DNA from 2 places in the Paraburkholderia caribensis genome. Region 2 is predicted to be linked to the other one. Evidence: riboswitches for the same ligand, from Rfam matches in the RefSeq annotation. Region 2 holds a riboswitch; the other holds the start of a gene.

Region 1 (4,196 bases), on a different replicon from region 2:
GTTCGGCCGATACGCCGCGCCGGCAACCGATGCCCGCGATCAGCGCCTTCATGGCTTGAGCACGGCATCGACGGGCGCCGCGAGCGACGCGACGCCGCCGATCACGACGATCGACGGTGAACCGAGCTGCGCCTGCGCGACGCGCTGCACGAACTCGCTCAACGTCGCGCGGACATGGCGTTGCTCGGGGCGCGTCGCCGATTCGATGGCGGCGCAGGGCGTGTCGGGCGGCATGCCGGCGCGCAGCAGCGCGTCGACGATCTCGTTGAGCCGCCGCATGCCCATGTAGATGACGAGCGTCATGTGGGTGGCGGCGAGCGCGCGCCAGTCCGCCTCGTGCTCGCCCGCGCCGTGGCCGGTGACGAAGATCACGCCCTGCGCGTGGTCGCGATGCGTGACGGGAATGCCGACGGCAGCGGGCGCGGCGATGCCCGCCGTGATTCCGCTGATGATTTCGACGTGAATCCCTGCGGCCTGCAGCGCCTGTTGCTCTTCGCCGCCGCGGCCGAACACGAATGGGTCGCCGCCCTTGAGCCGCGCGACGCTGCGGCCCGCGCGCAGATGATCGAGCATCATCGCGACGATTTCGGATTGGGGTGTGGATTGCTGTCCGCCGCGCTTGCCGACATGGACGATCTGCGCGTCGTCGCGCGCGAACTGCAGGACCTCGGGATTGACGAGATCGTCGACCAGCACGACGTCGGCCAGCGCGAGCGTGCGCGCGGCTTTGAGCGTCAGCAGTTCGACGTCGCCGGGGCCGGCGCCGATCAGCCAGGCGCGGCTCATGGCGAGGAGGGCGCCGCTGCACGGGCAGGCGCTTGAATGTGACAGGTCATGCGATGTTGCTTGTGACGCGCGACGGCTGCTCGAGCCGGTGCCGCGCGTGGGCGCTGGTATCCGTTTCCCGCGGTTCCAGCGAATGGCGATGAGATTCTCGCCCCCTTGCAACTGGCCGGTATCCGGGCTGGCGGCTCATCGCGTTCGCCTTCCCACCTGCGGATGGCAGGCAGTGGCCTTGAACGCACTGCGCGAAACATGCTTCATTCCGCTCGCCGCGTGACCGTTGCGGGGACAGCACAGGCTTGGCGGCTTCATGTTTCGCGTGGTTCGCCCGTGTTGCGGCCGCGATGTGAAGGCGCTTCCCTGTTTCCCGTTTAACCCCGCCGGCCTTCGAGCCAGCGCGGGGCACCAGATGCGCCGATACGATAGCACACACGCCCTGCCGGCGGGCGGCGCGGGACCGTGCGACGGGCTCGCCCGACGACGATTCTCACCGTGTTCCAAGAAGTTCGAAAACTGTTTTCAAGTGTTGTCGGTAGTAAATCCTAAGGGTGGTCATTTATAGTGACCGGAAGTGGAATGACCGTTTTTCCGGTATCAAATATCGGATACCTAATTAAATTTCACGCCAATCCGGATTGGCGGTGCCGGGCACCGCTTTTGACTGCATCTGCCGTCGAACCGGCAGATTAACTTTAGGGAGAAAATCAACATGAAAATAACAGCGATTGCGTCGGTATTGCTGGCGGCCATGCTCACGGCGACCTCAGTGCAAGCCGCAGACTCGCTCGCACGGGACGCGGATAAGCTCGTGGAAGCGGCGCCGCCCGTGCACCTGAAGGCGCGCATCATCGCCATCGACGCAGGCGCCCGCGCAGTCACGCTGAAGGGCGAGGACGGCATCGAGGTCACGATGCTGGTGGACGGCAAGATGCCCGGGTTCGACAAGCTGCGCGTAGGTGACAAGGTCGACGTGCTGTACAAGAATGCACTGCTCGTCCAGGCCGAAAAGGTCGACCCCGCCGGCAAGGGCATCCGTGAGCGTGTCGATGCGCAGGTGACGGTGCGCGGCTCGGACGGCCGGGACTCGCTGCATCAGGTCGAAACGCTGTCCACCGTGCAGAAGATCGACCCGGCGAAACGCCTGCTCACACTGCGCGGTGTCTACGAGACGCAGGTCATCAAGGTCACGCCGGATTTCGACCTCAAGGATCTGCACGTCGGCGACACGATCCACGCGGTTTTCGTGTCGGCGACGGCTATCGAAGTCACGCCGCAAGCTACTGCGCACTAATTTCACACTCAGTCTCCACTGAGTCGTGCCTCTCCACGGCTGTCGCAGGGCGGCAGCCGGCGGACCCTCTCTATTGCGATCCACGCAACCGAACGACGGCATCGGCCAACCCTGATGTCGTCGTCTCACCTTGACGCTACCTGCCGCCGGGCCTAAACTCGCACGCACTCTGGTGCTCGCGTGCGCTCTCTGCGCGCGCAGTTAAACGGGAAATAGCGGGCCGTGCGCACAGCCGCCGGCCAAACTATGCTGCTCCCCGCAACGGTAGGTGAAGGCATCGCGCAGACGATGCAGAGCCGGCCTCGCTGCATGTGCGTCCAATAGCGGCCCATGCAGACAATCCACTGCGCGAAAACGCTCGCGCGGGAAGGAGAGGCGGCGCTTTCATCAGCCCGGATACCGGCCCGAGAAAACGACGCCATGCTGCGGGGATGCGGCACCGTGTCGACTGTTCCTCATGTGTCGCAGTGTGCTTGCGCGTCCCGTCGTTCGGGTGGCGCGACGCGCATGCGGCGCCGTTTTCGTCCCCATGTATCACTGAAGCCTCGCAAAAGCGCATGCCGGACGGCGCGCAATGCGGAGGTCACTCGAACCTGTTTCGAGCAGCGGAGCCATCATGCAGACACAGATGCGCAAGATTCCGGTGACGATCGTCACGGGCTTTCTCGGCAGCGGCAAAACGACGTTGATGCGTCACATTCTTCAGCACGCGGGCGGCCTGCGCATCGCGGTGATCGTCAACGAGTTCGGCGAGCTGGGCATCGACGGGGAGATTCTCAAGGGCTGTGGCATCGGTTGCGATGAAAACGGCAACGAAACGGAAGGCCAGCTATACGAGCTTGCCAACGGCTGCCTGTGCTGCACCGTGCAGGAAGAGTTCTTCCCCGTCATGGAGCAACTGGTGGAGCGGCGCGACCAGATCGATCACGTGCTGATTGAAACGTCGGGCCTCGCGCTGCCGAAGCCGCTCGTACAGGCCTTCAACTGGCCGTCCATCAAGAACAGCTTCACCGTCGATGCCGTCGTGACGGTCGTGGACGGTCCGGCTGTGGCCAGCGGTCAATTCGCCGAAGACCCCGTCGCCGTCGATCAATTGCGCAAGGCCGATCCGAATCTCGACCATGAATCGCCACTGCATGAACTGTTCGAAGACCAGTTGTCGGCCGCCGATCTCGTGATTCTCAACAAGACCGATCTGCTCGACGAAGCGCAGCAGGCGAGCGTCGAAGCCGTCATCCGCGAAGAGATTCCGCCGCAGGTCAAGGTGGTGCGCGCGCACATGGGCCAACTCGATCTGCATGCGCTGCTCGGGCTCGAATCGGCTTCGGAAGACACGATTCATCTGCGCCACGATCATCACGGTTCCGCCGACGATCCCGAGCACGCCGACCATCACCACGACGAATTCGACTCCGTCGTCGTCACGGCGCGCGCGCCTACGCGCGAGGCGATGATCGCGGCGCTGCAGCGGGTGGTCGAAGGCCACACGATCTATCGCGTGAAAGGCTTTGCCGCGTTGCAGGACGCGGCGATGCGTCTCGTGATTCAGGGCGTGGGCGGGCGCTTCGACAGCTATTTCGACCGGCGCTGGCAGGCGGGCGAACTCGATGCGTCGCCGCTGAGCCGCTTCGTGCTGATCGGCGCAGACCTCGATCAGCCTGTGCTGCAACGCGCGCTCGACGCAGCCTTGAGCGCTCAGGCGCAACAGGCTTAAGTCACCTTAAGGCACCTGAAGGCACCGCGATGCATCTGCTGCGCACCGTCCCTGGCGGTTTCGTCGACGATACGAAGGGCGTGATCCGTATCGACCAGAAGCCGGCCGATATCGTGATCCTCAGTTCCGCCGACACCACGCTGTCGCTGCTTGCGAGCGTCGTGCCGCGCCTGGGCGACGGCTTTCCGAGCGTGCGCCTCGCGAACGTCACGTATCTGCGGCAGCCGGCTTCGGTGGACTTTTACCTCGACGACGTGTTGCAGCATGCGCGCGTCGTCGTCGTCGATCATCTGGGCGGCGAGGCATATTGGCCGTATGGGATCGAACAGGTCGTGGCGCTGGCGCAGCGCAGGCAGCAGACGCTCGCGATGTTTTCCGGCGACTTGCAGGAGGACCCCAACCTGCTCG
Region 2 (4,196 bases):
GTCCTGCGGCTCGCCGCGCCACAGCGCGCCGCGTGCAAGACCGAGCACCAGCAGGATCGAGACGAACGCTCCGGCGAACGCCGATGCATCGACGATCCACCACGCGCAGCCCGCCATCATCGCGACCAGCGCGAAGCTCGCCGCGCCGCCCGACACGCCGAGCACATACGGCTCGGCCAGCGGATTGCGCAGCAGCACCTGAAGCAATGCGCCCGCGAGCGCAAGCAACGCGCCGCAACCGAAGCCGGCGAGCGCACGCGGCAGGCGCAGCGTGCGAACGATCTGCGTGGCGAGATCGGACGATGCATCAGCCGACGGCAGCAACGCATCGAGCACGCGCGACGGCGCGACGCTCACGCTGCCGAGTGCGAGCGACGCCACGAAGACCACGAGCGCCGCGATGCCGAGCGCCGTCCAGATGGCGAGCGCGCGCTTCGCACTCATGCCGCGCGCGAGCTGGACCGGTCGGGGTTGCCGCTGACGTTGCACGAGTCCGCTCATCGCGCGTTATTGCTGCTGCCAGCCGAGCGTGAGGGAGGCGCCGCGCCTTGGCGTGTTGTACGTGTAGGCGAGTTCATAGTCCTTGTCGAAGAGATTCTGGATTTGCGCGGCCACGTACCATGACTTCGTGATGTTATAGCGCGCGGACAGGTTCACGATGCCATACCCGCCGAGCACCGTGCCGCCGTCGTCGCGCTCGCCGCTCACGAGCCATTCGCCGCCCACCCGCCAACTGCCGAGATTGCGGTTCGCGGCGAACGACGCGAAATGACGCGCGCGACGGTTCAGGTCGGTATGCGTGTCTTCATCGACGGGATTCTGGAACGTCACGGCCGCGCGCACGTCGGTTTTGCCCACATGGCCCTGCCACGATCCTTCGATACCCTGCACTTTCGCATGTCCCACGTTCTCCGCGACGTAGATGCCCGGCGTGGTCTGCACATAGTCGATGAGGTTCGTATAGCGCGTCTGGAATGCCGTGAGCTTCAGCAGGCCGAGCGCGTCGGATGCGTACTGTAGTGCAGCTTCGACGGAATGGCTGTGCTCCGGTTGAATGAGCGGATTGCCGCTGTACGGGTAGTACAGATCGTTGAAGCTCGGCGCGCGAAACGCATCGGACCAGCTTGCAGTCACCTTCCAGTGCTCGTTGAAGTCGTAGCCATAGCCCAGATAGTAACTGTTGGCTCCGCCGAAATCCGAGTACTGGTCGCGCCGCAGGTTCGCCTGGACCTGGCTGTTGCCGAAGCGCCCCGTGTAGCCCGCGAATACCGAGTTCACGTGACGCGCGGGCGCGCTGTACTGATTCGAGTCGAGCGTCTGGTCGAGATGCTCGTAGCCCAGTTGAAGCTTTTGATCGCGCCCAAGCGTGAAATCGTTTTGCCACGTGTACTGCCGGTTGTCCGAATCGTAGCGGTATAGGTAGTCGCCGTTGAGCGACGTGTTGCTGCGATCGTTGCCTGTCGCGACGACGAAGCGCGTGGTCCACCAGTCGGTGAGCTTGCCGTTCGCGAAGGTTGACGCCGTCTGCACCTTGCTGTGCAGATTGTTGAGATCGGTGGGCAGACCGAAGGGATTGTCGAAGCTGTCGTTGCCGTTCGACTGAAAATAGCGCAGGCCGATGTCCCACTGGTCGTCGAGCTTGTGGCGCAGCGACGCGCTCACGCTCTCGTTGAAGTAACCGTTTGCGTTCGGATTGACGGGCGCGAGCGCCGGGTCGATCGACGAAAAACCGTCCGTCTTCGCGCGCGCGAGCGTGACGCTGAAGGTCGTGCGGCCGTCCTTGTCGAGTGCACCGTCGACGCCCGCCGCCTGGCGTTGCGTGTGATAGCTGCCGTACTCGACGTCGAAGTGAAAACGCGGCGGATGATTGCCGCCGTCCTTCGTGAACACCTGTACTACGCCGCCGATCGCACCCGACCCGTACAGCGCCGACACGTTGCCGTTGACCACTTCGACGTGATCGATCTGGTCGAGCGGAATCTGTTCGAGCTGCGCGTTGCCCTGGCTCACCGAATCGACGCGCACGCCGTCGATCAGCACGAGCGATTGCGTCGCCGACGCGCCGCGCAGAAAGAGACTCGACGTCGCGCCTGGTCCGCCGTTTCGCACGATCTGCGCGCCGGGCGCGAACTGCAGCAGTCCCGGCAAATCGCGCGCGCTGCTGTCCGCGATGTCCTGCGCGTCGAACAGCGTGGTCTGCGGAATCGCGTCGGCGAGGCGCTGCGCGCGACGGTCGGCTGTCACCACGATGGGCGACAACGTCGCCGGGTTAGTGGATGACGACGCGGCCACCGCAGAACCCGTCGAGCCATTGTCCGATCGATCCGTGGATGTGGCGGATGGGTTCGCCTCGTCGACCGTCTGCGCGCCTGCGGCGAGCGGGACTGAAGCGAAGGCGATCACGGCGAGCGCAGCAAGCGGCGCGCGTGTGAAGTGTGGGCACAGCGGGCGCGGAAACACCTGGCGCAGATACGCCGGGTGGACAAACACGGAGGTGAGCATCGAAAGAGTCCTGTGGGCCTGTGCGCGGCCCGCTCCTCGTGGGCCGATGCCTGTACAAGGAGCAACACGCTCCTTGCCTCCGGCCGGTATCCGGGCTGACGACTGGCCGACCCGCCTTCCCACGCAGCATGCGCAGTGGCGCTTCGCACGGCATCGGCTCTCATGGATGGCTCGACGCGTGCATGGGTCGACCTGCAGGAACTGCGGTCGTTGTACCGTTGCGAGGACAGCGCAGGTTGGCTCGTCCGGGCGGACTTCGCTCCCTGCTTCCCGTTTAACTGCGCGCGGCGCGATACCGCGCGCGGGCACCAGAGTGCCGCAAGTTTAGAAGTGGCGCACACACGCGTCAAGAAACGCGGGGACGGCGCAGGGACGACGAGGGTGGACTGTTAGAAAGAGTCCTTTTTTAAGGGTAAAAATGCGTGAATCGCGACGACACACCTGGATAATGCGGCATTAAAGCGCTACTGTTACGTCTCGAAACGAGACAAATGCCCGAGCGTGCGACATTCCGCGCTAGAATGCCATGTCTTTAGAGGACGCAGCACATGCTCACCGAACTCGAAACACTGTCACAGAACATCGGCCGGCTGATCGAGATCAGCCAACGCTACAACGAAGCGCGCCTCGCACTCGAAGAACAGCTCGCACAAGCGCGCGCCGAATGCGAAGCGACCCGCGTAGAACTCGAACAGACCCGCGAAGAACGCGCCGCATTGCAAGCGGAGCGCGATGCGCTGTCCGCGAAGATCGACGACGCCCAGGTGCGTCTGAACGCCATCCTCGAGAAGCTGCCGCGCGCTCGCGGTCATGAGCCCGACAATCAACTCGATCTCCTCGCGCCCGAGCAGCAGGTGCAGGCCAATCACGACGCGAACAACGACGCGACCCGCCACGGAGAAAACGCATGACCACGAAGCAGATCGAAGTGTCGATCCTCGGCCAGCCCTATCGTCTCGCCTGCTCGCCTGAAACGGAAGCGGCGCTGCTCGAAGCGGTGGCGCGCGTCGACGCCGAGATGTCGAAGATCCGCTCCAACAGCAACGTACGCGGCCAGGACCGTATCGCGGTGATGGCGGCATTGTCGCTGGCATCGGAACTGCTTAGGTTGCAAGCCAGCGTGCGACACGGAGAATCATTTCCCGCCGAAGAAATCCGGCGTACAATGCACCAGATGAATGAGCAGCTGGGCACTGTGATTCAACAGTACAGCAGCGTGCAGTAAAGAAAATTCTGGTGGGCTTGATTGTTTCGCGGTCGGGCTCATGTTGTAGAGCAAACGTTTTAAAGCTTCCCTGCCTGGTTCGCCAAGGTCATATATTCCTTGAACCAATGCTATGTGCACGGTTGCGGAAATTTGTAGCACGGGTGTGCGCGTCACTCTGTCTGATGTACCCGAAGTGCTGCTAACTGCGACCAATTCTGAACCTCAGGTTCAGGATGCCGGCCTAGCGGCTAAGGCGGGGACCCATACGAACGGCATCGGACTTTGTCCGGTGCCGTTTTTCTTTGGGCGCGCGCTTTGTGCAGATTGGCGCGCTCCGCGTTGCAAGCCGTTTGAAGCAGTTCGACGAAGACCTTCCTTTTATCTCACGTTCAATCCGACTCATGCGCTACTGGCTGATGAAGTCCGAACCGGACGAAGCGAGCATCGACGATCTCGCGAATGCCCCGCAACGCACGCTGCCCTGGAC

Evidence for each region. A riboswitch is a leader RNA that binds a small molecule or an ion and turns the genes downstream of it on or off. The one in region 2 is predicted to bind cobalamin.
Region 1: linked by a shared signal. The riboswitch ahead of cobW (cobalamin biosynthesis protein CobW) and the one ahead of C2L66_RS11850 (TonB-dependent receptor domain-containing protein) in region 2 are both predicted to bind cobalamin.

What each region holds. Positions count from the first base shown of each region.
Region 1 covers NZ_CP026102.1:1,153,321-1,157,516, forward strand. Annotated here, with positions in the region: gene C2L66_RS21635 (cobalamin biosynthesis protein) at 1-52, opposite strand, end outside; gene cobA (uroporphyrinogen-III C-methyltransferase) at 49-786, opposite strand; cobalamin riboswitch at 934-1,208, opposite strand; gene C2L66_RS21645 (hypothetical protein) at 1,493-2,074, shown strand; cobalamin riboswitch at 2,228-2,496, shown strand; gene cobW (cobalamin biosynthesis protein CobW) at 2,691-3,788, shown strand; gene cobN (cobaltochelatase subunit CobN) at 3,818-4,196, shown strand, end outside.
Region 2 covers NZ_CP026101.1:2,659,507-2,663,702, forward strand. Annotated here, with positions in the region: gene C2L66_RS11845 (FecCD family ABC transporter permease) at 1-501, opposite strand, end outside; gene C2L66_RS11850 (TonB-dependent receptor domain-containing protein) at 508-2,502, opposite strand; cobalamin riboswitch at 2,567-2,830, opposite strand; gene C2L66_RS11855 (hypothetical protein) at 3,051-3,413, shown strand; gene C2L66_RS11860 (cell division protein ZapA) at 3,410-3,727, shown strand; RNA gene ssrS (6S RNA) at 3,792-3,973, shown strand; gene C2L66_RS11870 (EVE domain-containing protein) at 4,111-4,196, shown strand, end outside.